One region of the Stappia sp. P2PMeth1 genome, then DNA from elsewhere that is predicted to be linked to it. Evidence: predicted binding sites of a transcription regulator. Region 1 holds the regulator's gene; the other holds the start of a gene.

What was found. Region 1 encodes HrcA, which represses chaperone genes, less so after heat shock. Its sites were predicted from a motif close to GTTAGCACTCNCNNNNNGNGAGTGCTAAC; they were not measured.
Region 2: groES (co-chaperone GroES) is a predicted target of HrcA. The motif match lies at 10,282-10,310, and genes of this name have one in related genera.

Annotation. Positions count from the first base shown of each region.
Region 1 is NZ_FYAW01000022.1:53,682-69,193, forward strand. It holds gene P2PM1_RS15850 (M48 family metallopeptidase) at 1-78, opposite strand, end outside; gene moeB (molybdopterin-synthase adenylyltransferase MoeB) at 147-953, opposite strand; gene hrcA (heat-inducible transcriptional repressor HrcA) at 987-2,054, opposite strand; gene rph (ribonuclease PH) at 2,323-3,036, shown strand; gene rdgB (RdgB/HAM1 family non-canonical purine NTP pyrophosphatase) at 3,044-3,694, shown strand; gene hemW (radical SAM family heme chaperone HemW) at 3,691-4,848, shown strand; gene phaZ (polyhydroxyalkanoate depolymerase) at 5,126-6,670, shown strand; gene P2PM1_RS15885 (BadF/BadG/BcrA/BcrD ATPase family protein) at 6,692-7,561, shown strand; gene P2PM1_RS15890 (TRAP transporter small permease) at 7,797-8,378, shown strand; gene P2PM1_RS15895 (TRAP transporter large permease) at 8,385-9,707, shown strand; gene P2PM1_RS15900 (lysophospholipid acyltransferase family protein) at 9,732-10,721, opposite strand; gene P2PM1_RS15905 (cytochrome P450) at 10,735-12,255, opposite strand; gene P2PM1_RS15910 (amidohydrolase family protein) at 12,467-13,756, opposite strand; gene ppk2 (polyphosphate kinase 2) at 13,858-14,862, opposite strand; gene pobA (4-hydroxybenzoate 3-monooxygenase) at 15,160-15,512, opposite strand, start outside.
Region 2 is NZ_FYAW01000050.1:114,863-130,374, reverse strand. It holds gene P2PM1_RS23275 (pitrilysin family protein) at 1-912, shown strand, start outside; gene P2PM1_RS23270 (EAL domain-containing protein) at 1,043-2,512, opposite strand; gene P2PM1_RS23265 (heavy-metal-associated domain-containing protein) at 2,778-2,975, shown strand; gene P2PM1_RS23260 (ABC transporter ATP-binding protein) at 3,000-3,728, opposite strand; gene P2PM1_RS23255 (ABC transporter permease) at 3,725-4,963, opposite strand; gene P2PM1_RS23250 (efflux RND transporter periplasmic adaptor subunit) at 4,968-5,981, opposite strand; gene P2PM1_RS23245 (sigma-54 dependent transcriptional regulator) at 6,290-7,747, shown strand; gene P2PM1_RS23240 (hypothetical protein) at 7,827-8,456, shown strand; gene P2PM1_RS23235 (VWA domain-containing protein) at 8,463-10,091, opposite strand; gene groES (co-chaperone GroES) at 10,393-10,680, shown strand; gene groL (chaperonin GroEL) at 10,785-12,422, shown strand; gene P2PM1_RS23220 (SlyX family protein) at 12,798-13,010, shown strand; gene hisG (ATP phosphoribosyltransferase) at 13,037-14,035, opposite strand; gene P2PM1_RS23210 (ATP phosphoribosyltransferase regulatory subunit) at 14,047-15,174, opposite strand; gene P2PM1_RS23205 (HisS family protein) at 15,171-15,512, opposite strand, start outside.

The DNA of each region.
Region 1 (15,512 bases):
CGGCGGGCCGCCATCGGCCGGCACGCGCAGGATGTAGCGCTGCGCCCGCGGATTGGCGCGCAGCGCGATGCGCTGCATCCGCCCGTCGATCTCCAGGGTGATCTCCTCGGGCAGGGCCGGCTGGCGGCGCAGGCGGAAGAAGGAGCTCACGCGCCGGCCAGTTCGTCGAAGCGCTTGCGGACGGTGCCGCTCAAGGGGTTCTTCGCGCTCCAGCGGTAGCGGATCGTCTCGAAGCGCATCGAGCGCGCGTCGATCAGCAGCAGCCGGCCGAGCAGACCCTCGCCGAAGCCGGCGATCTCCTTGATCGCCTCCATCGCCTGCAGCGTGCCGACGATACCGGTCAGCGCGCCGAGCACGCCGGCCTGCGCACACGTCGGCAGCAGCCCGTCCGCCGGGCGCTCGGGGAAGAGGCAGCGATAGGTCGGGTTCGGCGTGCCGTCCTCACCGCTCTCATGCGGCTTCAGCAGCGTCAGCGAGCCGTCGAGCCGGCCGACCGCGCCGGTGACCAACGGTTTGCCGGCAAAGAAGCAGGCATCTGAGACGAGATAGCGGGTGGCGAAATTGTCGGAGCCGTCGATGACGAGGTCGTAGCGCGAAATCAGCGCCAGCGCGTTCATCGCGGTCAGCCGCGCCACATGCGGCTCGACCTTCACATGCGGGTTCAGCCGGGCGATCGCCTCGGCCGCGCTCGCCACTTTCGGCTCGCCGAGATGGTCGGTGTCGTGGATCACCTGGCGCTGCAGGTTGGAGAGCGACACGGTGTCGTCGTCGACGATGCCGAGCGTGCCGACGCCGGCCGCCGCCAGATATTGCAGCACCGGCGCGCCGAGCCCGCCGGCGCCGATCACCAGCACCCTTGCGGCTTTCAGCTTCTGCTGGCCGGGGCCGCCGACATCCTGCAGGACGATGTGGCGGGCGTAGCGTTCGAGTTCTGCGGGCGAAAGCGGGGTCATCTGAGGGTCCGGCAAGGCAACGGAAAGGGGCGGTCAGCGCAGCAGTCGGCCGACCAGCCGGGCGGTGTAATCGACCATCGGGATGACGCGGGCATAGTTCAGCCGGGTCGGGCCGATGACGCCGAGCACACCGATGATCCGCTCGTCCTGATCGCGGAAGGGCGAGACGACGATGGAGGAGCCGGAGAGCGAGAACAGCTTGTTCTCCGAGCCGATGAAGATGCGCACGCCCTCGCCGCCCTCGGCGGCGGTCAGAAGCTGGATCAGCTCGCGCTTGTTCTCCAGATCGTCGAACAGCAGGCGGATGCGCTCCAGGTCCTGCTCCGCCTCCAGATGCGACAGCAGGTTGGAGCGGCCGCGCACGATCAGCGAGCCGGCCGCGTCGACCGCGCCGGAGCGGGTGGCGATGCCGGCTTCCACCAGCTTGGCGGTCAGCGCGTCCAGCTCCTTCTGGTGGCGGTCGCGCTGGGTCTCCAGCTCGCGCCGCGCCTCGGCCAGGGTGCGGCCGCGGATCAGGCTGGTGAGATAGTTCGACGCCTCGATCAGGGCGGTCTGCGGCAGGCCGGGCGGCAGGTCGACGATGCGGTTCTCCACCGAGCCGTCGTCGCCGACCAGCACGACCAGCGCCTTCAGCGGCTCGATGCGGACGAATTCGACATGGCGCAGGCGCACGTCCGCCTTGTGGGTGAAGACGACGCCGGCGCCGCGCGACAGGCCGGAGAGCATCTGGCTCGCCTCGGTCAGGAGCTGCTCGCTGGTGCGCTCGCTGCGCGCCGCCTTGACCTGGATGTCGATCTGGTCGCGCTCCTCGCGCGTCAGGTCGCCGACCTCCAGCAGCGCATCGACGAAGAAGCGCAGGCCCCCTTCCGTCGGCATCCGCCCGGCCGAGGTATGCGGCGCGTAGAGCAGGCCGGCATGTTCCAGGTCGGACATGATGTTGCGGATCGAGGCCGGCGACAATTGGATCGAGGGCAGCCGCGACAGGTTGCGCGAGCCGACCGGCTCGCCGGTGTCGAGATAGGATTCGACGATGGCGCGGAAGATCTCCCGCGACCGCTTGTCGAGATCGCTCAGGCTGACGGACGGCACACCCAGCGTCACGTTCGCGCTCCCCGGTTCAGCAACTCCAGCTTCCGCACCTTGACATCCTGCCTTGCCGCCAACGCGGCCAGCCTCAGCGAATATAGTGCGGCCCGCCCGCGATTGCCCATATCCCGTGATTGCCCCTGACAAAGGCGCCGACCGGCCGGCGAGGCGGGACAAGCGGCAGACAGGCATTTCATTCCTGTCCCATATTGGATTAAGAGGGACGCGGAACAGGAGCAAGGGGCATTGGCGCCCCGAGCGGCAGGCTTTGAAGGGGATCGACATGCGGCCATCCAAACGCGCGGCGGACGAGCTGCGCGCCGTGACGCTGGAACGGAGCGTTTCCAAACACGCGGAAGGCTCGTGCCTGGTCAAGTTCGGCGACACCCATGTTCTGTGCACCGCGAGCCTGGAAGAGCGGATTCCGCCCTGGCTGCGCGGCCAGGGCCGCGGCTGGGTGACCGCCGAATATGGCATGCTGCCGCGCGCCACCGGCGAGCGCATGCGCCGCGAAGCGTCCTCCGGCAAGCAGTCGGGCCGCACGCTGGAGATCCAGCGGCTGATCGGCCGGTCGCTGCGCGCCATTGTCGACCTGCCGCTGCTCGGCGAGCGGCAGATCTCGGTCGATTGCGACGTCATCCAGGCCGATGGCGGCACCCGCACCGCCGCGATCACCGGCGCCTGGGTCGCCCTGCATGACTGCATCGAGTGGATGCGCGCCCGCGACATGCTCGCCGGCAAGGTGCTGAAGGACCATGTGGCGGCGATTTCCTGCGGCATCCATGGCGGCCAGGCGGTGCTCGACCTCGACTATCTCGAGGACTCCGACGCCGATACCGACGCCAATTTCGTCATGACCGGCGCCGGCGGCATCGTCGAGATCCAGGGCACGGCGGAGGGCGCGCCCTTCACCGAGGCGCAGTTCGCCGAGCTGATGGAGCTCGCCAAGTCCGGCATCGCCCGGCTGGTCGACCTGCAGAAGATGGCGATCTCGTGAGGCGCGCATGACCGACACCGCATCCACGCCCATCCGCCGGCTCGAGCCCGGCCGGATCGTGCTGGCGAGCCACAATCCGGGCAAGCTGCGCGAATTCGCCGAGCTGATGGCACCTTACGGCTACGAGGTCGTCTCGGCCGGCGCGCTCGGCCTGCCCGAGCCGGAAGAGACCGGCACCACCTTCGAGGCCAATGCGGAGCTGAAGGCGCGCGCCGCCGCCGAGGCCTCCGGCCTGCCGGCGCTCGCCGACGACAGCGGCTTCTGCGTCGTCGCGCTGGACGGGGCGCCGGGGGTCTATTCGGCCCGCTGGGCAGGTCCCGAGAAGGACTTCGCGATGGCGATGCGCACCATCGAGGAAAAGCTGCAGGCCGCCGGCGCGCTCGATCCGGCGGACCGCCGCGCGTCCTTCGTCGCCGTGCTCTGCCTTGCCTTTCCGGACGGCGAGGTCGCCCTGTTCCGCGGCGAGGTCGAGGGCACCGCCGTGTGGCCGCCGCGCGGCAGCGGCGGCTTCGGCTATGATCCGATGTTCCAGCCGGACGGCCACGCCCGCACCTTCGGCGAGATGTCGGCGGAGGAAAAGCACGGGCAGGCCGGCGCCGCGCTGTCGCACCGCGCCCGCGCCTTCGCGGAGTTCTCCGCGCGCTGCCTGGAGGCATGATGGCAGAGGCGGACGGCGGTTTCGGCATCTATGTGCATTGGCCCTTCTGCGAGGCCAAATGCCCGTATTGCGACTTCAACAGCCATGTCCGCCATGCCGGCATCGACCAGCCGCGCTTTGCCGCCGCCTTCGAGCGGGAGCTTGCCTATTTCGCCGCACGCACGCGCGGGCGGCGGGTCGAGTCGATCTTTCTCGGCGGCGGCACCCCGTCCTTGATGCTCCCTGCGACCGTCGGCCGCGTGCTCGACGCCATCGCCGGACTGTGGGAGATCTCGCCGACCGTCGAGGTGTCGATGGAGGCCAACCCCTCCTCGGTGGAGGCGGAGCGGTTTCGCGGCTATCGCGCCGCCGGCGTCAACCGGCTGTCGCTCGGCGTGCAGTCCTTGCGGGACGCGGACCTGAGGCGCCTCGGCCGGCTGCATGACGCGGATCAGGCGCGCGCGGCGATCGGCATCGCCCGCTCGACCTTCGAGCGCATCTCCTTCGACCTGATCTACGCCCGGCCCGACCAGGATGCCGCCGCCTGGCGCGCCGAGCTGGAGGAGGCGATCGGCCTTGCCGCCGACCACCTGTCGCTCTACCAGCTCACCATCGAGCAGGGCACGCCCTATTTCGAGCTGCACCGCGCCGGCAAGCTGGTGGTGCCCGATCCCGACACCGCCGCCGATCTCTACGACCTGACGCAGGAGATCTGCGCCCGCCACGGCATGCCGGCCTACGAGGTCTCCAACCATGCGGTGCCCGGCGCCGAGTGCCGGCACAATCTCGTCTATTGGCGCTATGGCGACTATGTCGGCGTCGGCCCCGGCGCCCATGGCCGGCTGACCGGCGGCAACGGCAAGTTCGCCACCGCCACCGAGCGCCATCCGGAGACCTGGCTCGCCGCCGTCGAGGCGCGCGGCGAGGGGTTGATGGAGGACGTGTCGCTGACCCGGGAGGAGCAGGGCGACGAGTTCCTCCTGATGGGCCTGCGGCTGGTGGAGGGCGTCGACCTTGCCCGCTTCGAGGCGATTTCCGACCGCCGGACCGATCCGCGCCGCGTCGCCGACCTCGTCGAACACGGCATGGTGGAACGACTCGGCGGCACGCGGATGCGGGTCACGCCGGCCGGTTTGCTCGTATTGGATGCGGTCGTCGCAGATCTTGCATCGTAATTTTTTACGATATCTCCTGAAAATTGACGGCTCCGGCAACTTTTTTCCACCGCGTTGCCGATTTGCGCAAGATCCTGTCTTGGCTTGCGTTTTCAGGGACATCCGGAGGAGATTCCGGCGGCAAGGGCCGCACTTCCGGTATTCCGTCACCGCATGACCGGCCGGAGACCGTCCTGCCTGTTGAAGCGGCCTTCATCTTTGTCATATTATTTTTGCAATGCGACAAAAGGCAGCCGTCCATGCTGCGCTGCCTCACGGAGATTGCGAGGTCGGTCACGTGTTCTACCAGGTCTATGAATTCAATCATGCGGCGATGAGTCCGCTGCGGGCGAGCGCCGACATGGCGCGCCTGTATTTCCAGAACCCGCTCAACCCGCTCTCGCACACCCCGATCGGGCGCTCGGTCGCCGCCGGCTGCGAGTTGATCGAGCGGATGACCCGGCGCTACGGCAAGCCGGAATTCGGCCTCACCCAGACCACCGTCAGCGGCGTCAAGGTGCCGGTGCGCGAGGAGATCGTCTGGAAGAAGCCGTTCTGCAACCTCTTGCATTTCGACCGCAAGCTCGGCGAGCGCAAGCACAAGGGCCCGCGCATCCTGATGGTGGCGCCGATGTCGGGCCACTATGCGACGCTGCTGCGCGGCACGGTCGAGACGATGCTGCCGAGCGCCGACATCTACATCACCGACTGGATCGACGCGCGCATGGTGCCGCTCACCGAAGGGCGCTTCGATCTCGACGACTATATCGACTATGTCATCGAGATGCTGCACTTCCTGGGGCCGGACACCCATGTCATGGGCGTGTGCCAGCCGTCGGTGCCGGTGCTCGCCGCAACGGCGGTGATGGAGGCGCATGGCGACCCTTGCGCCCCGGCCAGCGTCACCCTGATGGGCGGGCCGATCGACACGCGGATCAACCCGACCGCCGTCAACGATCTCGCCGAGAGCAAGAGCATCGAGTGGTTCGAGCGCAACGTCATCATGAAGGTGCCGTTCCCGCAGCCGGGCTTCATGCGCGACGTCTATCCGGGCTTCCTGCAGCTTTCCGGCTTCATGAGCATGAACCTCGACCGCCACGTCAACGCCCATCACGAGTTCTTCCAGCATCTCGTCTCCGGCGACGGCGACAATGCCGAGAAGCATCGCGACTTCTATGACGAATATCTGGCGGTGATGGACCTCACGGCGGAGTTCTACCTGCAGACGGTGGAGACCGTGTTCATCCGCCACGCGCTTGCCAAGGGCGAGCTGCGCCATCGCGGCGAGCTGGTCGACTGCAGCGCCATCCGCCGCTCGGCCCTGCTCACCGTCGAGGGCGAGAAGGACGACATCACCGGCCGCGGCCAGACGATGGCGGCGCACAACCTGTGCGTCAACCTCGCCCCCGACATGCGCGCCCATTACATGCAGCCCGATGTCGGCCATTACGGCGTGTTCAACGGCTCGCGCTTCCGCTCCGAGATCGCCCCGCGCATTCTCGACTTCATGCGCAGCCATGCCCAGCTTCCGGCGGCCCCGCCGAAGGCCGACGTCAGGGCAAAGCCGGCCAGGGCGTCGGGCAAGGTCTCCGATCCGCTGGCCGAGGTGCTGCTGGCGACGCCGCGCGGCGTTGCCGACGACCTCACCGCCATCGGCGGCATCGGCCCGAAGCTGCAGACCGCGCTGAACGGCGCCGGCATCTTCCACTACTGGCAGATCGCCGCGCTCACCGACGAGCAGATCGCCGCGCTCGACAGCCGCCTCGACTTCCGCGGCCGCATCGACCGCGACGGCTGGATCGAGCAGGCCCGCAAGCTCGCCGAGCAGCCCGCCACCCACTGAGCGAGACATGAGCGTCCTCGCATGAGCTCCTGGCTCATCGCCGTCGACGGCGGCGGCAGCACCTGCCGCGCCGCCCTTGCCGGCCGTGACGGCGAGATCGTCGCGCGCGGCCTCGCCGGCCCCGCCAATGTCGCGACCGACCCGGGGCAGGCCGCCGCCAATATCCTTGCGGCGGCGGGCGCCGCCCTAGCCGAGGCCGGCCTGCCGGCGGAGGCGCTCGCGGATTGCCCGGCGCTGCTCGGTCTTGCCGGCGCCCGCCAGCTCGGCCGCGACGGCCGCGCGCTTCTCTCCCTTCCCTTTTCGCAGGTGGAGCTCGTCGGCGACGGCGAGATCGCGCTGGAAGGCGCGCTCGGGCCCGATGACGGGATCATGGCGATCCTCGGCACCGGGTCGGCCTTTCTCGCCCGCCATGGCGGCGAGATCCGCAGCGTCGGCGGCTGGGGCGTGCATCTCGCCGACCAGGGGGGCGGCGCCCGGCTCGGCCGCGAGGCGCTGAAATCGGCGCTGCTGTCGCGCGACGGGGTGCGCCCGCGCGGAAGGCTCGCCGAGACGCTGCTTGCCGCCTTCGGCGACGATCCGGCGCGCATGGTCGCCTTCGCCGCCACCGCCCGCCAGGCGGATTTCGCCCGCCATGCCCCAGCGGTCTTCACGGCGGCAAAGGCCGGCGACGGCGAGGCCGAGGCGCTGCTGGCCGCCTTCACGGCCGAGGTCGAGGAAATGCTCGGCGCGCTGGTCTTTCCCGCCTGCCGGCGCATCGTGCTGATGGGCGGGCTTGCCCCCTTCTATGCGGCGCGCCTCGCGCCGCGCTTTGCCGCGCATCTCGCCGCGCCGCTCGGCGATGCGCTGGACGGCGCCGTGCGGATGGCGCGGCGGGCGTTCTTCGCCGCCTGAGGCCCGCCGGCAACGGGCCCTGCGGTTATGCAAATGCCCTGAAATCTCATTTTACATCACCTTTTGCGTGGCCCACCCTGTCGGTCATGCCAAGCCGGCCTGCGCTCCGGACGGTACGCGCGCCGTCCGAAAACCGATTCAGGTTTTCGGGCCGATGCTGTAAGAGCAGGGGCAGAGCAGAGCCAGGTGGGCCGGCGTGGAGGCGGCGGCCCGCGGTTGGGAGGAACGAGATCGGATGGGCCAGTCTTCGGGGCGCCACTCTTCGGGGGACCAGTCTTCGGGGCGCCAGTCTTCGGGACGCCTGGCCGTCGAACGGCTGCTGGAGCGGCTGTCCGCCTGGCTGGCGATCGCCGGCGGCGCCGCGCTGGTGGCGCTGACCGTGATCACCGTCGTGTCGATCGCCGGCCGGGCGCTGATCTTCGCCGGCCTCGGGCCGATCCCCGGCGACTACGAGCTGGTCGAGGCCGGCACCGCCTTCGCCATCTTCGCCTTCCTGCCCTGGTGCCAGTTGAAGCGCGGCCATGTCACCGTCGACCTGTTCCTCGCCCGCTTCGGCGCGCGCCTCAATGCCGGCGTCGACCTTGTCGCCAACATCCTGATGACGCTGGCCAGCGGCCTGATCGCCTGGCGCCTGTGGCTCGGCATGCTCGACAAGAAGGCTTATGGCGAGACCACCTTCATCCTGCAGTTTCCGCTGTGGTGGCCCTATGCCGCCGCGCTGGCCGGGGCGGGCTTCGCCGTCGTGGTCTGCGCCTATACGGTCTGGCGCAGCCTGGACGAGACCCTCGCGCGGCCCGTTGCCGCCGGCCGGGAGTAAGACGACGTGTCATCCCTCGAATACGGCCTGTGGTCGATCCCGGTCCTCCTGCTGCTGATCTTCCTGCGCCTGCCGATCGGCCTCGTCATGCTGATGGTCGGCATCGCCGGCACGACGCTGGTCACCGGGAGCACGGTGCCGATCCTCGCCCAGCTCAAGTCGCTGGTCTACAGCACCTTTTCCAACTACTCGCTGTCGATCGTGCCGCTGTTCCTGTTGATGGGCCAGTTCGCCACGCGCGGCGGCATGTCGCGCGCCCTGTTCCGCGCCGCCGAGACCATGGTCGGCCACCGGCGCGGCGGCGTCGCCATGGCGGCGGTCGCGGCCTGCGGCGGCTTCGGCGCGATCTGCGGCTCCTCGCTCGCCACCGCCGCGACCATGGGCCAGGTCGCCCTGCCCGAGATGCGGCGCTGCGGCTATTCCGGCGCCCTGTCGACCGCCTGCCTTGCCGCCGGCGGCACGCTCGGCATCCTCATTCCGCCCTCGGTGGTGCTGGTGATCTACGCCATCCTGACCGAGCAGAACATCGCCAAGCTGTTCGTCGCCGCCTTCATTCCGGGCATCCTCGCCGCCCTCGGCTACATGCTCACCGTCTCGCTCTATGTGCGCTTGCGCCCGGACAGCGCCGGCAGCCGCGACAAGGCGAGCCGCGCGGAGCGGATCGCCGCGCTGATCGCCGTCTGGCCGGTCATGGTGATCTTCGTTGCGGTGATCGGCGGCATCTATTCCGGCGTCTTCACGCCGACGGAAGGGGCGGCGGTCGGCGCCGCCGGCACCGGCATCGTCGCCCTCATCAATGGCGGGCTCGACCGCAAGGGGCTGGTGGAGTCCTTCCTGTCGACCGCCAGCGCCACCGGCATGATCTTCTTCATCGTGCTCGGCGCCACGGTCTACAACGGCTTTCTCGCCTTCTCGCAACTGCCGCAGCAATCGGCGGCCTATGTCGCCGGGCTCGGGCTCAACCCGTGGACCGTGCTCGTCGTCATCCTGATCTGCTACCTGATCTTCGGCTGCATCATGGATTCGCTGTCGATGATCCTGCTGACGATCCCGATCTTCTTTCCGATCGTCGCGGCGCTCGACTTCGGCCTGCCGCCGGAAGAGTTCGCCCTGTGGTTCGGCATCATCGTGCTGATCGTCGTGGAGGTCGGGCTGATAACGCCGCCCGTCGGCATGAACCTCTTCGTCATCAACTCGATGGCGCCGAACGTGCCGCTGTCGCAGACCTTCCGCGGCGTCGTGCCCTTCATCGCCAGCGACATCGTGCGGGTGGCGATCCTGGTGCTGTTTCCGGGCCTGACGCTCGTCCTGGTGCGGCTGCTCTACTGACGGGGCCGCACGGCCCCCTCAAGCTCACACCTTCGCCGGGTCGAAGTCCGGCAGACGCAGTTCCTTCAGCATGTACCACTGGTCGAGATTGTGCCGGACGACAGGCTCGAAATGCCGGTCGAGCGCGGCAATCCCGGCCATCGTGGCGCTCTCGGGCACGCCCTCCCGCCGGAAGTCGAGCGGCGCGCCGACATACAGCCGGTAGCGCGCCACGCCTGAGCGCAGCACATGGATCGGCACCACCGGCGCCCCGGTCTTCAAGGCCAGCTTGATCGCAACGGAGGCGTTGCCTCGCTCCGGCAGCGGCCGGCCGAAGGCCGGCAGGTGGACCTGCCGCTCGCGCACCTCGTCGACGAAGAGGATCGCGTCGAAGCCGTCTCCCACCACCAGCCGGTGCAGGTGCCGGGCCGAGCGCTGGCCGGGCGGAAACACATAGAGCCCGTAGCGGGCGCGCATCTCGTGCAGGATGCGATTGGCGGCGGGCGAGGGCTCCGGCTGCCAGGTGCCGACCGCCTCGCGGCCGAACGTGTTGAGCACGGTCTCGAAGCACAGTTCGAACGGCCCCAGATGGACGCAGGCGAAGATGACGGGCGCATCCGCCGGCAGGCCGGCCAGCGTGCCGTGCGGGTCGTCGACCTCCAGCCGCCCCGCCGCGCGCAGCCGCTCGACCGTCGCATATTCGGCCATAACCGCGCCCGCTTGCCGCCACCAGCGCCGCACCGCCGCTGCCAGCTCGGCCGCCGCAAGCGGCGCGTCCGGGTGCAGCCGGGCAAGCGTCCAGACAAGCCGGCGGGCATAGATCCGCCGCCGCTGCAGATGCTGGACGAGCGGCGCCAGCGCGCGGGCAAGGCGCGGGGCAAAGCCCACCGGCAGGCGGCGCAGCGCCGCGTGGACGGCGCGCTTGACCGGCCCGAGCACCGGTTCGCGGCGCCAGGGCTCGCCCGGCACCTCGCGCGCATGGGTTTCCTCGAAGGCGACCGGGGGGGTGCGCCGGCAGCCGCGCATGGCGGTCATGGCCGGGACGGATTCATGCGCGCGGCGTGCCGGGGATGCGCGGCTGAAGCCGCATCGGCAGCGTTTCGCCCGGGCGCAGGGTCAGCCGGCAGACCGGCTGCACGTCGGTGCCCGGCTCCAGCCGCGCCTCGAAGCCCTGGGCGAGGATCGCCAGCGACAGGATCGATTCCGTCAGGCCGAAGGCGAGCCCGGCGCAGATGCGCGGTCCGATGGCGAAGGGCACGTAGCCGAATTTCGACTGGCCGCCGCGCGTCGCCCCCAGGAACCGTTCCGGCTCGAAATGATCGGCGCGCGGCCAAAGCTCCGGATTGCGATGCAGCAGCCAGGGCACGACCATCACCAGCGAGCCCTTCGGCGTCGCCACGCCGCCGACCGTCTCGTCGGCCAGCGCCTCGCGGGCGAGGATCGGCACGGGGGGATAGAGCCGCAGCGTCTCCTCGATCACCGCGCGGGTATAGGGCAGGCGCGCGACATCGTCATAGGTCGGCATGCGGCCGGCCAGCACCGTGTCGAGCTCGTCCTTCAGCGCCGCGCGCGCCCAGGGCGCCTGCGACAGCAGGAACCAGGTCCAGGCCAGCGTGTTGGCCGTCGTCTCGTGACCGGCCATGAAGATCACCGCCGCCTCGTTGCGGATCGCCTCGCGCGACAACGGCTTGCCGTCCTCGTCGCGGGCGTCGAGCAGCCCGCCGATCACCGAGGTCTCGCCGTCACGGCGGCGCGCCTCGTAGCTGGTGATGATCTCGTCGAGCACCCTGTCGATGCGCGCCACCGCCTGGCGGATGGCGCGGCCGCGCCGGCGCGGCAGCCAGTCGGGCAGGCCGAGCAGCGAGATCAGGTCGATCTGGTCGATATGGCGCTGGTAGTCGGTGAAGCTGTTGACCACCTCGGCGGCATAGTCGCGCCCGAGCTGGCGGCCGAAGATGGTCCGGCAGATGATCTCCGCCGTCAGATGCGCCATCTCCTGCAGCATGTCGACCGGCGCGTCGGCACCGGCCGCCTCCCAGGCGGCGCGCCGCTCGGCGATCGTCTCGGCCATCACGGGGAAAAAGTCGCGGACCTTCGAGGCATGGATGATCGGGCCGACGATCTGGCGGCGCCGGCGCCAGGTCTCGCCGTCGGAGATGAACAGGCCGTCGCCGAGCAGCGGTTCCAGCGCGTGGCGCATCTGCGCGCTCTTGCGCTCGAACGTGTCGTGCTTGCGCACGAAAGCCTCCTGCACCAGGTCCGGGCTGTTGCAGACGAAGATCTGCTTGCGCAGCACGGCGACCCGCAGCCACGGCTTGGCGAAGGCCGAAGACGGCCAGACCGAGAGGAAGTTGCGGCGGGCAAGGCCGATCAGCTTCCAGACCGGCGGCGGCGCCGTCGGCCGCATCGGGCAGGGCGGCACATAGGTGCCGGGCGTCTTTGCCCCGACGTCCGGCGCCGGAGCCTCGGCGGTCGCGGACGCGGCTCCACCATGGCCGGCGACCGGGCAGCCGGCGGCCGGGTTATCCCCGGTCCTCTCCCCGTCGATGGTTCCTGTCGGTCGCTGCATGGGTCCTGTCCGGGGTCTTGTCGGGGTCTTGTCGGGGCGCCTGTCCGACCGGGGGGCGTTTCGTCCCTCCCTTATGGCAAACCTGGCGACCGGCTCCAAGTCCGGCCTTTGGGCAATTTCGAGACGCGATTCTCGAAATTTCGCGAAATTGAGAGCGAATTTCGCAAAATCCGTCTCAAAATTCCCAAACGCCGAAAATCGGCGAAAAGCCTTACTTTCCAGGCGCGTAAGCCGCCGGATCGAGTGTTTCCGGCCGGCCGTCGAGCGACAGGCGGGTGATCGCCGGATCGCTCTGCGCGATCACCTTGCCGCGCCGCACGACGGCCAGGCGGCGCGCCCGCAGGCGGATCGCCTCGATCGTGTCGGCCGCCTGCAGCAGCACGAAATCGGCGTTGCAGCCGGGCGCGAGGCCGTAGCCGTCGAGCCCCATCGCCCGCGCCGGGTGGGTCGTAACGCATTCAAAAGCATAGCGGATCTCGTCCCGGCTCATCATCTGCGCGACGTGCAGCCCCATCGAGGCGACCTCCAGCATGTCGCCCGATCCCATCGAATACCAGGGGTCCATGACGCAGTCGTGGCCGAAGGCGACATTGATGCCGTGCTTGCGCATTTCCGGCACGCGGGTCTGGCCCCGGCGCTTCGGATAGGTGTCGTGCCGGCCCTGAAGTGTTATGTTTATCAATGGGTTGGCGATGGCGTGCACCTGCGCCTCGGCGATCAGCGGCAGGAGTTTCGAGACGTAATAATTGTCCATCGAATGCATCGAGGTGAGGTGCGACCCGGCGACCCGGCCATGGAGGCCGAGGCGCTGCGTCTCGCAGGCCAGCGTCTCGATATGGCGCGACAGCGGGTCGTCGCTCTCGTCGCAATGCATGTCGACCATCAGGCCGCGCCTGGCTGCGATCTCGCACAGCGCCCGCACCGAGCGCGCGCCGTCGTCCATCGTCCGCTCGAAATGCGGGATGCCGCCGACCACGTCGACGCCCATGTCGAGGGCGCGGATAAGATTGCGCTCCGCCGTCGGCGAGCGGTAGAGCCCGTCCTGCGGGAAGGCGACGAGCTGCAGGTCGATATAGGGCGCGACCTTCTCGCGCACCTCGAGCAGCGCCTTAACGCCGGTCAGCCGGTCGTCGCACACGTCGACATGCGTGCGGATCGCCAAAAGCCCTTGCGAAACAGCAAGATCGCAGTAGCGCAGCGCCCGCTCAACCACCGCCTCGACGGTGAGCAGCGGCTTCAACTCGCCCCACAGGGCGATGCCTTCCAGCAAGGTGCCGCTCTCGTTCATGCGCGGCAGGCCGAGCGACAGGGTCGCGTCCATGTGGAAATGGCTGTCGACGAAGGGCGGGGATACCAGCCGGCCGCCGGCCTCGATCACGCGCCCCGCCTCGCCCGAAATGCCGGGCTCGACGGCGGTGATGCGGCCGTCCCGGCAGGCGATGTCGATGCGCTCGCGCCCGTCGGGCAGGGTCGCGTTCTTGACGAGAAGATCGAAGGACATGGGCGGCGTTTTCCGGAATCGGCGCAAGGCTCGGGGCAGGTTCGCCGCAGTTTCGGCCGCAACCGCGCCGGTTTCAAGCGCGGTCGCGACCCTGCCGCACTTTACAGCGACCGGGCGATGGCGTCCGGGGCTTCCCAGCCGCGACGCTGGTCGTATTCGCCGCGCTCATGGATGACGTTGGCGCGCCCGACCAACAGATCGTCGACGCGTCCGATCCGCTCGCCGTCCTTGTCCTTGTAGGGCATGGCGTGCAGCACGTAACGCATGGCGTTGAGCCGCGCCCGCTTCTTGTCGTCGGACTTGATCACCGTCCAGGGCGAATCGGCCGTATCGGTGTGGAAGAACATGGCTTCCTTGGCCTGGGTGTAGTCGTCCCACTTGTCGAGCGAGGCAAGGTCGACCGGGGACAGTTTCCATTGCTTGAGCGGGTGGACGTTGCGCTCGCGGAAGCGGCGGTTCTGCTCCTCGCGGCTGACCGAGAACCAGAACTTGATCAGATGGGTGCCGCTGCGCACGAGGTTGCGCTCGAACTCCGGCACCTGGCGCAGGAACTCGCGATACTCCTCTTCGTTGCAAAACCCCATGACCCGTTCGACGCCGGCGCGGTTATACCAGCTCCGGTCGAACAGAACGATCTCGCCGACGGTCGGCAAGTGCCTGACATATCTCTGGAAATACCACTGGCCGCGTTCGACCTCATTGGGCTTTTCCAGCGCCACGACCCGCGCGCCGCGGGGATTGAGATGCTCCATGAAGCGCTTGATCGCGCCGCCCTTGCCGGCGGCGTCGCGGCCCTCGAACAGGATCACCACCCGCTGGCGGGCATCCTTGACCCAGGACTGCAGCTTGAGCAGTTCCGTCTGCAGAGTGAACTTCTGCCGCTCGTAGTCGCGCCGCAGCATCTTGAAGCGATAGGGATAAGCGCCCTCGCGCCAGTCGGCGGACAGCTCGTCGCTGGTCCGTCGCGGCGTGCCGGCGGCCTTGGGCAGGCCGAGCGCCCGCCGCATCACGCCGGCATCGTCGGGCGAGGCGCCCTCGAGGATCGCGTCAAGCCCCTCGTCGCTCGTGCCGATGTCCTGCGAGGCGATCCGCTCGACCGCGGTCACTTCGCTTTCCTGTGCGGCAACGACCCGCTGCTCCGAAAGGCCGGAGAGATCGACCCGCCGCCCGCGCCGGCCGGAGGCGGCGGGAGGGCTGGTGTCCGGTTCGGCGAGCGGGTCCGCTGCTGCCTGCCTGCCACGTGTGTCGGATACCTGCCGGTCGCTGTCTGTCACGCGCGCCTCCTCCTGCCGCAAAACCGATGCGCTCCGCCGGCCGCAAGGCGGTCCGGCGGAGGTCGCGGGGTCAGCCTGCACACTTTTGCAGGATTCGCCTTGACCGGCATCAAGCGTGAAACGCGACCCTCAATAGGGCAGGCCGACATAGTTCTCGGCGAGCGCCTGGCGGGCGGCGCGGGAGGAGGCGAGATAGTCGAACTCCGCCTCCTGCATGCGGGCGGCAAAGGCGCCGCGATCGGGAAAGGCGTGCAGCGTCGTCGTCATCCACCAGGAAAAACGCTCGGCTTTCCAGACCCTTGCCAGCGCGCGCTCGGAATAGGCGACAAGGCCGCTGTCGTCGCCGCACGCGTAATGAGCGATCAACGCCTCGGAGAGGTAGTGAATGTCGGAGGCCGCGAGATTGAGGCCCTTGGCGCCGGTCGGCGGCACGATATGGGCGGCGTCTCCGGCAAGGAACAGCCGGCCGAAGCGCATCGGCT
Region 2 (15,512 bases), on a different contig from region 1:
GCTCCGCGCTTCGATGCAGAGCCGGCCGAGCGGATGAAACGCCAGATCATCGCCGGGTTGCGCCGCGAGGCGAAGGATCCGGACGCCATCGCCGGACGCCGCTGGGCTGAACTCGCCTATCCGGGCCACGCCTACAGCCGGCCGTCGCGCGGCACCGAGGAGAGCGTCGCCGCGCTGTCGCCGCAGGACCTGAAGGACCTGCATGGCCGCCTCTTCACCCGCCAGGGGCTGAAGATCACGGTTGTCGGGGCCATCACTGCCGAACGGCTGGCGCCGCTGCTCGACAGCGTCTTCGGCGCGCTGCCGGAGACTGGCGAGTTGACCGAGGTCGCCGACATCGCCATGGCCAGGGGCACGATGGAACATATGGCGTTCGACGTGCCGCAGACCTCGATCCGCATCGGTCTGCCCGGCCTCAAGCGCGATGATCCGGACTTCATCCCGGCCTTCGTCATGAACCACATCCTGGGCGGGGGCACATTCTCGTCTTGGCTGTTCGAAGAGGTGCGCGAGAAGCGGGGCCTGGCTTATTCCGTCGGCTCCTACCTGCTGCCCTATCAGCACACCGGGGCCTGGCTGGCGGTGACCGGAACCCGCGCCGACCGCGCCGACGAGTCGGTGGAGGTGATCCGGGCGCAGATGGCGCGGATGGCCGACAAGGGACCGAGCGAGGAGGAGCTGGCCAAGGCCAAGGCCTATCTCACCGGCTCCTATGCGCTGCGCTTCGACACCTCCGACAAAATCGCCGACCAGTTGCTCGGCATCCAGGTGGAAGGGCTCGGCCGCGACTATATCGACATCCGCAACGACCTCATCGACGCGGTGACGCTGGATGAGGTCCGCGCCGTGGCCACCCGCCTGTTAAAGGGCGTCGATCCGCTGGTGGTGACCGTCGGTCCGGAAAAGGGATGACGCCGACGACCTGAGGCCCCTCTCCCGCCGGAGCACGCCCCGCCAGCCCCCCCTTTGCGACAATAACACAGCCCCGCCGGAGGACCCTCCGGCGGGGCTTTTCATTCGTTCGGTAAGGCCTTTCGGTGGGCTACTCGGCGGCGCGGCGCATGTTGCGTTGCGGCGGACGCGCCTGCAGGACCTCCGGGCGCACCGGCCGCGGCGGCGAGAACAGATAGCCCTGGCCGATGCGGGCGTCGTAGTCGAGCACCTCCAGCACCTGCGCCTCGGTCTCGACATGGTCGACGATCAGTTCCATTGCGTAACGGCGCAGCAGGTCACCGAGGTCGGCCGGATGGATATGGCTCGCCGGCATGTGCTCCGTGCCGATCAGGCGGCCGGCATGCAACTTGATGTATCGGAAGCCTCGGTCCGACAGCGCCTTGAAGTCCATCTTCAGGTCGCGGACCCGATCGATCGAGAAGCGGTAGCCAAGTTCGTGCAGCGCCGCGAGGCTCTCCAGTTCCAGCGCGCCCATCTCGTTGACGTCGTCCTGGGTGAACTCGAAGGTCAACTGACCGGCGAAGCCCTCGTTGGCGCGCAGGAAATCGAGGAAACCAGGAAAGAAGCGCTCATCCACCAGTGTCTGGGTCGACAGGTTGACGAAGAGGCCGGACCGGCGGTTGCGGCTCGACAGCCGCCGCAGCACCTGGATGGCGCGGAACAGCATGAGGTTGTCGATCGCCGGCATCATCCGCGCCCGCGTTGCCTCCGCGATGAAGTCGACCGGTTCCAGATAATTGTTCTGCGCATCGCGGATGCGGGTCAGCGCCTCGTAGTCGCGGACCTGGCGCTGCGGCAGGGTGACGATCGGCTGCAGGAACAGGTCGACGCGGTTGTTGTCGAGCGCCTCCTGGATCACCCGGCGCAGTTCCGGGTCGGGTCTCGCCTCCTCGCGAGCCCGCGCCATGGCGTGCGCGCCTGTCGGACCGGCCGGGTCCTCGGCGCGCTCCCCGGCACGGGCGGAGAGCGGCCTGTCGCCGGGAGCGGGTCCCCGCACCGCGGGAGCCTCGCCCGGATACCCCCGCAAGGGCGGCTGACCGCCAAACCCCGCCGCAGGGGCATGGTGCTGGCCCGCCGGCGGCTGGCTGTAGCCCAGGGCGCGCGGCTCCTCATAGGCGGCGAAGCGCTCGGGCGGCGGCGGCGCGATCTGGCGCGTCTCCTGCTCGTCGATCCGCTCCTCCATGCCGGCCATCGCCTCGGCCATCTGCTTGATCAGGCTGCCCAGCACCTCGACTTCGGCGAAGAGCGGGTCGATCTCTTCGCGGGTACGGCGCGGCAGGTTGGTCTCCATGCCGCTGAGCCGGCCCTCGATGTTGCTGACATCCTCGTCGACCTCGAGCACCCGCTCCTCGAGCGCGGCGACCTTCTCGGCGATATCGCCGCGGTCGCGCTGACGGGCGAAGACGAGATGCACGACGATCATGGTGCACAGAAGGGTCAGGCCAAGCGTCAGCGCCTCGCCCGCGGGGCGGGCGAACTGGAACATCATGATCGCAGCGACAGAGGCCGCGATCACCCCCATGCAGAGGAAAATGAAGATGCTTGTCGCGCGTGCCATGCTCGTCCGGCCAAGTCCGTGCTTCCGCCGAAGCCGAATCAAACCTACCTCGAATACTGACTGAATACGACGATTCTTCCGAGTCTCCAGCCCTCATAAGGCCACGGAAGGCGGGAAAGCCTTCCGGCGCGCCCTTGTGGGGATCATCAGCGGCGTCATCGGGCCGCAGCCGCGCCTCTTGACCTTCCCCTTGCTGGAAGCCCCATTGTTGCGGCGGATGACAGGTATCGCCGCCGGGCGCGGCGCAAAGGAGAGCGGAACCACCATGATCGAACTGAAGATCGACGGCATCACCTGCAACGGCTGCATCGCCTCGGTGAAGCGGGCGCTCGTCGCCGCCGACCCGGCCGCCACGGCCGAGATCGATCTCGCCAGCGGCGCGGCGCGCATCGAGACGCAGCTTCCTCGCGACCGGGTCGTGGAGACGATCGAGGCGGCCGGCTACGACGTCGTCGCCGGCTGAGCCTTTTTCCCTTCCCCTTCGCGCTCACGGGTCGGCCAGCATCCCGTCGACCAGATGCAGGCGACGGTCCATGCGCGCGGCCATGTCGAGATCGTGGGTGACCGCGATCACGGTCTTGCCGTGATCGTCGACGAGGGCGCGCAGGATCTCGAAGACCTGGTCCGACGACTTGCTGTCGAGGCTGCCGGTCGGCTCGTCGGCCAGGATCGCCGGAGGTTCGTTGGCCAGCGCCCGCGCCACCGCCACCCGCTGGCGCTGGCCGCCGGACAACTGGTCCGGGCGCTTTTGCAGGTGATCGCCGAGCCCGAGATCGGCAAGTATCCCTTGCGCCCGCTCACGCATCTCGCGCGCCGGCAGCCGGCCGAGCTTGCGCATGGGGATCATCACATTGTCGGTGATGGAGAATTCGGGCAGCAGGAAGTGGAACTGGAACACGAAGCCGAGCGTCGACAGGCGGATCGCCGCGCGCCGGCGTTCGGACAGCAGATGCGTCGCTTCCCCTTCGATCAGCACCTCTCCCTGGCTCGGCAGGTCAAGCAGCCCCAGCAGATAGAGCAGCGATGACTTGCCCGAGCCGGAAGGACCGGTGATCGCCACGAATTCGCCGGCCCGGATCGTCAGGTCGATGTCGCGCACCAAGGTCACCGGCACCGTGCCGGGCAGCACCCGGGTCAGCCGGCGCGCCTCGATCAGCGGCACCGCGACCGGCTGCGGGGCAACGGCGGTGCCGCCGTCCTTCGGGGCCGGGCTCATGACGCCCCCCGAATGATCTCGACCGGATTGAGCTTGGCCGCGCGCCGGGCCGGCAGGTAGCCGGCAATGCCGGCGGCGAGCAAGGCGAAACCGCTGGCGATCAGGTAGTGGAGCGGGCTGTAGGTCAGCGGTAGCGAGGTCATCTCCACATTGGTTCGCACCTCGAAGGTGACCGAATCGAGCCCCACCGTGATCAGGTAGCCGAGGATCGAGCCGAGCACCGCGCCGACGGCGCCGATCACCAGCCCCTCGACCAGGAAGATGCGGCGGATGTCGCCCTGGCCGAAGCCGAGCGACTTGAGAATTGCGATGTCGCGGGCCTTCTCGTGGACGATGGTCGAGACGATGGTGAAGATGCCGAAGCCGGCAACCAGCAGGATCGCCCCGACCACGGTGTACATGATGACATTGCGCACCACGAGCACCTCCATCAGAGCCTCATTCGCCTCCTGCCAAGAGGTGGCGCGATAGCCGGTCATGCGCTCGATCCGCGCGGCGACAGAGCGCGCCGCGTTGATGTCGTCCAGCTTCACCGCGATCCGGTTGACCACGTCTGGGCGGGCGAAGAGCACCTGCGCCGTCTTCAGCATCGCATAGGCGGTGGCATCGTCCGCCTGGGTGACGCCGGTGTGGTAGATGCCGACGATCTTCAGCCGCCGCACCGCACCGGACGAGGTGGACGCCGCTATCGTATCGCCGAGACGGGCGCCCAGCTTCTCGGCAACGCCGCTGCCGACCACGATACCGTTGAGATTGGCGGCGAGTTCGATGAAGGAGCCGGTGCGCATGTCGCCGCCGATCGTCGAGACCTTGAGATAGCTCGCCGGATCAACTCCCGTCAGCGACACCGCGACGTCCCGTCCGCCATAGCGCAGCACCGCCTGGCCGGCCAGGGTCATGGTCATGCGGCCGGGCAGCCAGCTCTCCAGCATCGCCCGCAGCCTTGTCGGATTGCGCAGGCCGCGGGTGTCATCGTCGGGCCGCGCGCCGATCACATTGACCGCGCCATAGAAGCTGGCGGCGGGCGGCGGCGCCGGATCGCGGGTCTCGTCGCTCACCTCCACATGCGGCATCGCGTCGACCAGCATCGCGATGAAATCCTCCTGCGATCCCTGCATCAGGGCCGCCATGGCGATGGAGAAGCCGACACCGAGCATCACGCCGAGCACGGAAACGACGCTCTGGCGCAGGCGCCCGCGCACATGGGTCATCGCGATGGAGAGGATCAACGGCACCGGCCTACCCCTCCGATGCGGCCGCAACCGCCGCCATGCCGGGTGCCAACCCTTCCGCCCAGGGCGAGACGACGCGGGCATCCGCCTCCAGCCCGTCCAGCACCTCCACCTGCTCGATGCCACGGATGCCGACCGAGACCCGCCGCTCGGCAAGGCGTCCGTCGCCGCCCAGCACCAGCACCCGATCGCCGTCCAGCGCGGCAAGCGGGATCAGCATGGCCTTCTCCACCTCGCGGACGACGATGTTGACGTCGCTGGTCATGCCGATCATCAGCGGCGTCTCCTGCGGGAAGGCGAGATAGACCCGATAGGTCTTGAGAACCGGGTCGCCCTTGGGGGTGATCCGGTCGACCCTGGCCTCGAAGCTGCTGCCGGGAAAGGCGTCGGCGCGCACCACCGCCTTTTGGCCGGCCCGGACCAGGGGAATGTCCTCCTCGTTGACATCGGCGATGATCTGCAGCGGTCGCTCCTGGCCCACCCAGAACAGCACCGCGCCGGGTTCAGCCACCTCGCCGACCTCCCCGTCGCGCCGCAGGACCTTGCCATCCATCGGCGCGCGCAACTCGTAGTCGCCGAGCCGTGCCGCCTGCGCCGCGACCAGCGCCACGTTGCGCGAATGGTCGTGCTCGGCCCGCTCGAAGGCCTGCTGCGACGCCACCCGCCGCTCCAGCAGGCCGGCGGCCCGCTCCAGTTCCTGTTCCGACAGCCGGGCGCGCGCCTCCAGTTCGGCGAGGGTGGCGCGCGCGGCGGTGGAGTCCAGGCGGCCGAGCACCTGCCCCCCTTCAACGCTCTCGCCCTCGCAACTGCACAACTCGACGATGCGCTCGCGCAGCACGCTGGTCACCTTGGCCCAGCGCACCGGCTCAACCACGCCCGTCGCATAGACCACCTCGGCGGCCCGCCCCATCTGGGGGACGGCCACGGTAACCGGCACCGGCCGGTCGAGCCACCAGCGAACGGCGGCAAAGGCGGCGGCGGCCGCTGCCAGGATCACGAGCAGGGTCAGGATACGTCTCATTCGGGCGTCCCTTTGGGCGTGTAGCGGACGGAGTGTCGCCACCGCATCGCACTGCAACCTAGCATTCGCGAAGAGCCCCACCTATCCGCAGAAATTCGTGGACCAGCAAAGCCCGCGGCGGCCCGCCGGCTGTGGATTGCGGGCCGTGATCGCAGCGACCTGTTTCACGAAACCCGAACAGAAACATTTTGTTTACCATGTCGGCTCAGAATCCATCTGCAAATCAAATCGATGCCGCGTGTTCGGCGGAAGCAAAAGGGGGTCGCCACAGCATGGAATCCATGCATGGCGCTGCGGGTAAAATCCGATTGGCCGTTCTCGATGGCGGCGGTACGACCCGCGAGTTGGCGGGTTCGATCGCGCAAGCGATGGATCATCCCTGCGGGACGCCCGTCGCCTATCACAGTTTCGAGCCGTTCTACGCCGCCAGCACCCAGGTGCGCCCCGACGTGATGATCGTCGATCTCGAAACGCTCGGCCAGGACGGACACCTGTCCCGTCTTGCCGCCGCGCAGCCGCAGGCGATGTTGATGGCGGTCAGCCCCCGGGAATCCCTCAGCCGCAGCCTTGCGGCGATGGAGGCCGGCGCGCACGATGTCATCACCCTGCCGATCGATCCGGTCGCGGTGGCCGAGCGCATCGACCGCTTCCTGATCCAGAACACCCGCCCGCCGCGCGGCGAGGGCCAGCGCCGCCAGGCCGCGCAAGCGGCGAGCGAGGCGCGCGACCTCACCGCCGGACGCGAGCCGTTCCGGTTCGAGAGCTTCGTCGGCGGTTCGGCGCGCATGCGCGAGGTCTACGACCAGATCCGCCGCATTGCCCCTTCCTCCGCCCCGGTCTTCATCACCGGCGAATCCGGCAGCGGCAAGGAACTGGCCGCCGCCGCGATCCATGCCCGCTCGCCGCGCGGTCCGGCCCCGCTCATCGCCATCAACTGCGCCGCGATCCCCGGCGAGCTGATGGAGAGCGAGATCTTCGGCCATGTGCGCGGCGCCTTTACCGGCGCCTCGGAGAGCCGTCCCGGCGCGGCGGAGGCCGCCGACGGAGGAACGCTGTTCCTCGACGAGATCGGCGAGATGGATCTTGCCCTGCAGTCCAAGCTGCTGCGTTTCGTGCAGACCGGCACGGTGCAGCGCATCGGCGATGCCCGGCCGAGGCCCGTCGACGTGCGCATCCTGTGCGCCACCAATCGCGACCCGCATGTGGAAATCGCCGCCGGACGGTTCCGCGAGGATCTGTTCTATCGGCTGCATGTCCTGCCGATCCGCCTGCCGGCGCTGCGCGACCGGCGCGAGGACATCCTGCCGCTCGCACACGCCTTCCTTGCCCGCTACGCCCAGGAAGAGAGCCGCGCCTTCTCCGGCATCGCCCCTTGCGCCGGCGAGAAGCTGCTCACCTATGACTGGCCGGGCAATGTCCGCCAGTTGGAAAACGCCATCCGCCAGGCCGTGGTGCTGCACGAGGGCGAGGCGCTGACCGCGCAGATGCTGCCGGCCTTCCTGCTCGGCGACGGCGGCCTGTCGCCCCGTCACGATCCGGCCCGCGCGCCGGCCTTCGGCGCCCGGCGCCGGGGCGGCGAGATCGAACCGCTCTGGGCGCAGGAAAAGCGGATCATCGAGGACGCCCTCGACGCCTTCGACGGCAACATCGCCAAGGCGGCGGCGGCGCTGGAGATCAGCCCCTCGACCATCTATCGCAAGCGCCAGTCCTGGACCGACCGCATCGACGGCGGCGATGGCGCCCTGTTCACCGGTTTTGCCGGATAATCTTGTTGTTTTCCCCGCGCCATTCTATACGTTGCGCCGCAAAATACGCCTTGCGGGGCTTCAACAGGGTGGGGCTTGGATGATCAGGGGCAAGTCGGTTCGTTTCGGCACTTCGGTCGGGGATGCGGTGGCTGTCGGCGGTGGGCCGCGCAAGGCGGGCTCTGCGTCCGTTGCCAGGGCTTTGGTGCTTGCCACCAGCCTCGTCGTCCTGCTTCCTGCCACGGCGACTGCGCAGCAGACCATGCTTCCCCAGGACCTCGCCAGCGCCTATCAGGTGCTCGACGCGGCCTGGGACGAGGCGCCGCTCTCCTTCGCCGCCCTCGCCTTCGCGGAAGCTCCCGCCACCGGCTACGGGCAGTACACGCCCCGCGGCGACGCGGTCTTTGGTGCGGGCGACACGCTCACCGTCTATGCCGAGCCGGTCGGCTTCGGCCACGAAAAGACCGAGACGGGCTACGGCGTGCGGCTCAGCGCCGGCTTCGAACTGCTCAACATGTCGGGGCAGGTGCTGGCCGAACAGACCGGCTTTGCCGACCTGCGGGCCGACAGCCGCAACCGGCTGCGCGAATTCCATGCGACGCTCAGCTTCGCTTTTGAAGGTCTGCGGCCGGGCGACTACCGACTGGTGACGACGCTCACCGACACGGTGAGCGGCAAGACCGCCTCGGCCGAGATGCCTTTCACCGTTACCGCGCCTGCGGCGCAGTAAGACTGCTCATTTCTGCAGCCGGAGTTTGGTGATCTCCTCGGCAATGCGCTCAAACGCTTCGACCAAGGCGCTGTTCGACTTCGCGTCGAAGGCCATGGAGGGGGTCGTGGCGCACTCGTTCATCATCTTGATGGTGGTCGCATCGGTGATCTGGAAGGCCACCGTGTAGATCTGCACACCGGCCTTCTTGGCGTTGGAGCAGGTCAGCTTCAGCCGCTCATCCATCCGCTGGGCAATGGTCGAGGAATTGTCCGCCCCGTTGCCCAGCCGCTCTTCCGTGCCGTAGCCATAGGCTGCGTAGTCGGTCCGGTTGAACGAGTTCTGCCCGAAATAGGTATGCTCGCCATCGGTCATGACGATGAGCACGCGGACATGCTCCTCCTCCGAATCCTTCTTCACCTCCCGTCCCTCGGTGAAGGGCTCCGAGGGGGAAAGCACCCGCCAACCCCAGATCGCACCCTGATGGATGTTGGTGCCACCCGTCGCTTCCATCGACTGAATGTCGCGGAGCACCTTCGCCTTGTCGCTGGTCAAGTCGGTGATCGGCTGGGTCTTGCACCAGTAGTTGGGGCCGGAATTCGTATTCGTCCCAAGAGACAATGTCTGGTTTCGGTACTTGCACAAGCGCTTCTGGGCATATTCCCACTGAGTCATACCGGATGAACGATAGGCCTGACTCGCCGATTGCTGGCACGCTCCCCGGTCATCATCGAGATAGTTGTTGTAGTAGCTGTCGCCCCGGCGCCTGTTGGCAGTGGAGGGTTCATCGGGGGCGAATTGCGGGACGATCAGCGTCGCCGGGTTGGATTTGGACGGTGGCGTGTCGTCAACGTCATACGGCATCGGCCGCGCCTCGACACAGCCCAACCAGTCGGTTCTGCCAAATTGTTTGAACAACGTGAACCGGCTCGGCTTGCCGTTGACGAAATACCTGCTGTCGAACAGGGCCGGATCCGGTGTGCCATCAGCACGGGTTTCGAAATTCTTCCAGTGGACCGGCGACAGTCCCTCCCGGTCCATCCAGGACTCGGTGGCCTTGTCGGCGCCAATATTGACGTACTCGGAAAACGGCACGAGGCCGATCTTCACCCGGTCCTTCTTGTCACCGTCCTCGTTGATCTTGAACAGCGTCTCGGCGAGATCCTTGGCGGCCTTCTTCAGCGTCGTCATGCGGCTTCCGGCCATGGATCCGGAGTTGTCCAGCACCATCACCACATCGAAGGTCGCCTTGCCGACAACCGCCTCGGAGACCACCCGCACATCGATGTGACTCTTGCTCATGATGCTGCCGAGCATGGTCTGCACCGGCTTCTGCGCCCTCACCGTCACCGTGCCCTTCACCACCGACACGTCGAGCGCGACCCCGTCGGAACTCCCCTTGTAGATCGCGGCGAAATAGGCCTCGGCATTGGCCTTGACCTTCGCCTCGGACAGTCCCTGGCTGCTGTAGTTGGCAGCGAGCGCCGTCGCGTCTGCCGCCGCCTGCAGATTGACCTTCACATTGTAGGCCCGGGTGTAATCGATACCCGCGCCGATCACGAGCAGACAGACGCCGGTGCATACGGCAAGCGGCACCACGATGCTGCCGCGGCTGTCTGAGGCGAAACGTCTGGCGAGGCGCAGGAACTTCATCATGGCCCGGAGCCTACACCGCCGGCCTTGCCAAAACCTTTTCAAGACCCGTCAGGGCCCCGGAAACCGTGTTTTCAGAAGGTGCGTGTCCGGGTGCCCGTCCCGGTGGATCTCCGGGTGCCTGGTGCCGCAGCAAAAAGCGGCGCGGGAGACCATTGACAGGTGCAGGAGAGGCGCCTACATCAAGCGCGCTGTTAGCACTCTCATTCACAGAGTGCCAACGTGGTCGGCGATCCGGGCGACCCCGACGGAGGGGCGCCGGCGCGACAAGTACCACGCTGGCCCCAAAAGGAAAGAGCACGACATGAAGTTCCGTCCTCTGCATGATCGCGTTGTTGTGCGCCGCGTCGACTCCGAGGAGAAGACCGCCGGCGGCATCATCATTCCGGACACCGCCAAGGAGAAGCCGCAGGAAGGCGAAGTCGTCGCCGTCGGCCCGGGCGCCCGCAAGGAGAACGGCGACCTGATCGCGCTGGACGTCAAGGCCGGCGACCGCGTGCTGTTCGGCAAGTGGTCCGGCACCGAGGTCAAGATCGACGGTCAGGACCTGCTGATCATGAAGGAAAGCGACATCATGGGCGTGGTCGGCTAAGCCGCACCGCGCTTTTTTCGTCCTTTTCGCGGTCGCTCGCCGCAAGCCTTCTTCAGGCCGCAGGCGCGACACCGCGATGATCCAAACCACATGGAGACATGAAAATGGCTGCCAAAGACGTCAAGTTCTCTTCCGACGCCCGCGACCGCATGCTGCGCGGCGTCGACATCCTCGCCAACGCCGTCAAGGTGACGCTTGGCCCGAAGGGCCGCAACGTCGTCATCGACAAGGCTTTCGGCGCCCCGCGCATCACCAAGGACGGCGTCTCCGTCGCCAAGGAAATCGAGCTTGAGGACAAGTTCGAGAACATGGGCGCGCAGATGGTGCGCGAGGTCGCGTCGAAGACCAACGACATCGCCGGCGACGGCACGACCACCGCGACCGTCCTGGCCCAGGCCATCGTCCGTGAGGGCGTCAAGGCCGTTGCCGCCGGCATGAACCCGATGGACCTGAAGCGCGGCGTCGACCTCGCTGCCCAGACCGCCGTCAAGGACCTCGAGGCCCGCTCCAAGAAGATCTCCACCTCCGCCGAAGTGGCGCAGGTCGGCACGATCTCGGCCAACGGCGACACCCAGATCGGCGAGGACATCGCCAGCGCGATGCAGCGCGTCGGCAACGAGGGCGTGATCACCGTCGAGGAGGCCAAGTCGCTCGAGACCGAGCTCGAGGTTGTCGAGGGCATGCAGTTCGACCGCGGCTACCTGTCGCCCTACTTCGTGACCAACGCCGAGAAGATGGTCGCCGAGCTGGAGAAGCCGTATATCCTGCTGCACGAGAAGAAGCTCTCGAACCTGCAGGCCATGCTGCCGATCCTCGAGGCCGTCGTCCAGTCCAGCCGTCCGCTGCTGATCATTGCCGAGGACGTCGAGGGCGAGGCGCTTGCCACGCTCGTGGTCAACAAGCTGCGTGGCGGCCTGAAGATCGCCGCCGTCAAGGCTCCGGGCTTCGGCGACCGCCGCAAGGCCATGCTCGAGGACATCGCCGTCCTGACCGGCGGCACGGTGATCTCCGAGGATCTCGGCATCAAGCTCGAGAACGTCACGCTCGACATGCTCGGCACCGCCGAGAAGGTCTCCATCACCAAGGAGAACACCACCATCGTCGACGGGTCGGGCAACAAGGCCGACATCGAGGGCCGCGTGGCGCAGATCAAGGCGCAGATCGAGGAGACCACCTCGGACTACGACCGCGAGAAGCTGCAGGAGCGTCTGGCCAAGCTCGCTGGCGGCGTCGCGGTGATCCGCGTCGGCGGTGCGACCGAGGTCGAGGTGAAGGAAAAGAAGGACCGCGTCGACGACGCTCTCAACGCGACCCGCGCGGCCGTCGAGGAAGGCATCGTCCCGGGCGGCGGTGTTGCCCTGCTGCGTGCCAAGAAGGCTGTCGAGGCGCTGACCTCCGACAATCCGGACATCATGGCCGGCATCAAGATCGTCCTGCGCGCTCTTGAGGCTCCGATCCGCCAGATCGCCCAGAACGCGGGCGTCGAGGGTTCGATCGTGGTCGGCAAGATCCTGGAGAACAGCGACGAGACGTTCGGCTTCAACGCCCAGACCGAAAAGTACGTCAACATGGTGGAAACCGGCATCATCGACCCGACCAAGGTCGTGCGCACGGCCCTCCAGGACGCGGCTTCGATCGCCGGTCTGCTGATCACCACCGAGGCGATGGTCGCCGAGCTGCCGAAGAAGGACTCGCCGGCTCCGGCGATGCCGGGCGGCGGCATGGGCGGCATGGACTTCTAAGAAGTCCATCAAGCCGCCCATCACCGGGCATCCTGAAACCGCCAACAGGCGGTTTCAGAGGCGGCATGGACTTCTAAGAAGTCCATCAAGCCGCCCATCATCGGGCATCCTGAAACCGCCAACAGGCGGTTTCAGTGGCGGCATGGACTTCTAAGCATTTTCCAGCGGAGCGAAGCTTCGCGTCGCGCAAATGCGAAAAAAAAGAAGTCCAAAGCCAGAAACAACGAATGGGCGGCCCTCGGGCCGCCCATTTGCGTTTGAAGCCCGCCCTGCCCACATGGACAGCGGCGGGCGCAAGAGGTATGGCGAGGGCCGCAAGGCTGCCTGGAAAGGCCGGCCCGAAAGACCCGACGAGAAGAGCCGAGGAAGAGTGCCATGGACCGCGATACGCTGGCCCGCATCGAGCGGCTGGAAGAGCAGCTCGCCTTCCAGACGCGCACCGTCGAGGAGCTCAACGAGGTGGTCACCCGACAGGCCGACCAGATCGACATGCTGAGCCGCCGCCTGGCGGCCCTGGGCGAGCATGTCGAGGAGTTGGAAGACGCCGCCGCCGGCAATGTGCCGGTGGCCAAGCCGCCGCACTACTGAGCCGGCGGGCAGGCGTTCCTAGCGCGTCAGCCGCTCACCTGGGCGGCGAGCCGCTCGAACAGCGGGTTGGCGGCGGTGAAGACGTAGTCGAGCGTCGTCACGCTGACATGCGGGGCGCCGTGGTCGCGCAGCAGCGTGGCGCAGTCGGCGGCGCGATCCGCCGGGCAGTGCAGCAGCAAGGGCTGGCCGACCTGGGTGCCGAAGGGCGCGACCGCGCCGAACTGCTCGGCCGCCGTGCGGGCGGTCAGCTCCGGCGCCTGCACCAGCGCGCGGATCTCGCGATGCGAGCGGGCCCGCTCCTCCGCCGCGATCCGGTCGAGGATGACCCTTGCGGCGGCAAGCTGCGCCGGCGTCCACTCGGCCTTCAGCGAGGCGACGAGATGCGCCTGGCTCTTCAGGATGACGCCGTCGTCCAGCACCTTGAGATTGTTGGCGGCAAGCGTCGAGCCGGTGGTGGTGATGTCGACGATGAGCTCCGCCGTACCGGCGGCCGGGGCGCCCTCGGTCGCGCCGGCGCTTTCGACGATGCGGTAGTCGGACAGGCCGTGCTGGGCGAAGAAGGCCCGCGTCAACGCCACATATTTGGTGGCGACGCGCAGCCGCCCGCCGTTGCGGGCGCGGAAATGCGAGGCGACGTCGACGAGATCGGCCATGGTCGACACGTCGATCCAGGCATCGGGCGCGGCGACAACCACATCGGCGAAGCCGAAGCCGAGCGGGGTGACCACATGCACCAGCTCCTCGGGCCGCGAGATCGTCTCATGCACGAGATCGAGGCCGGTGACGCCCAGATGCGCCTGTCCGGTGCTGAGCTCGCGGGCGATCTCGGAGGCCGACAGGAAGGCGATCTCCACCTCGGAGGCGGCAAAGCGGCCGAGCCGGCCGCGATAGTTGCGCGCCCCGCCCGGACGGCCGACCGGCAGGCCGGCACGGGCGAAGAAGTCGTGGGTGTTGTCCTGCAGCCGTCCCTTGGAGGGCACCGCGATGATCAGCGGCTGGGCGGCGGTTTCCGGCGAATGGGTCATGACACTGCGCCTCAGATCCGGTCGAGCCAGATGGAAAAGCCGGTCGCCGGGATATGGGTCTCGGCGCCGAGCAGGGCGAGCAGGCGGTCGTAGCGGCCGCCGCCGACGATCTGGCCTGCCGCTTTGCGCGAGGCCGAGTGAATTTCGAAGACGAAGCCGGTGTAGTAATCGAGCCGGCGGCCGAAATCGGCGGAAAACTCGAGGTTCCCCACATCGACGCCAGCCGCCTCCAGCGCGTCCAGCCGGGCGGTGAAGCCGGCAAGCGCGGCAGCCAGATCGAGCCCCGAGCGGGTCGCGAAGGCCTCCAGCGCCGTCACCGCCTCGCGAGGACGGCCACGGATCGCCAGGAAGGCGGAGAGCAGCTCCGCCGCCCGGTCGGTGCCGCTGTCATGGGTGGCGAGCGCCGCCTGCTCCAGCAGCCGGCCGGCGATGTCGGCAGCGCTGCGGCCGGCGATCGGGCGCAGGCCGGAAAGCCGCAGCAGCTCGGCAACGGCCTGCTGCGCGGTTGCGGGATCGACGCCGTCGAGCGCCCGCATCAAGGCGGGGGCCGGCATCGCGCCCTCCGGCACGCCGCCGGTCATGGCGGCGATGGCCGCGTCCAGCCGGTCGCGTTCGCCGAACAGCTCGCCGAGCCGGCGGCGCCACACGGGCGCAAGATCCAGCCCGTCGAGCACGGCGCGGAACAGCGCCTCGTCGCCGATCTGGATCGTCGCATCGTCGACGCCGAGCGTTGCAAGGCTCTCCAGCGCCAGCGCCAGCACATGCGCGTCGGCCTCGGCCTCGTCCGGCCGGCCGAAGCACTCGACGCCGGCCTGCATGAACTCGCCGGCACCCTCGCGGCGCTGGCGGAACACCGGGCCGCAATAGGAATAGCGCGCCGGGGTCGTCGCGCCGGGCCCGTCGAGATGGGCGCGGCAGACCGGGATCGTGTAGTCCGGGCGCAGGCACAGCTCTTCGCCGGCCGCGTCCGAGGTCAGGTACATGCGGCCACGGATGTCTTCGCCGATCAGATCGAGAAACAGGCTGCTCGGCTGCAGGATCGCCGGCTCGACAGCGGGAAAGCCGGCGGTCTCGAACAGCGCGGTCAGGGCCGCGTAGCGCGCGGCCTGCGGCCCGGCGGGGTTCGTGGCGGGGCTCACTTGGTCACTCCCGCATCGCCGTCCTGGCGGGCGCGGTCCTCGGCCTGCTCGGCCAGCATCCGCCGCACGGTGGCGACGATGTCGGCCTCGGGGATGCTGACCTGCGCCGGGCGGCTCTCGCGCCAGGTGACGTTGTCGGCGATCTCGCCGGAAAGCCGCTTGCCCTCGATCAGGTCCTTGATCTGGACAGTGCCCTCGGCCCGTTCGTCGCCGCCCTGGATGATGGCGAGCGGGCAGCCGCGGCGGTCGGCATATTTGAGCTGGTTGCCGAACTTCTTCCAGTTGCCCTGATACATCTCGGCGCGGATGCCGGCAGCGCGCAGCTCCTGCGTCATCTT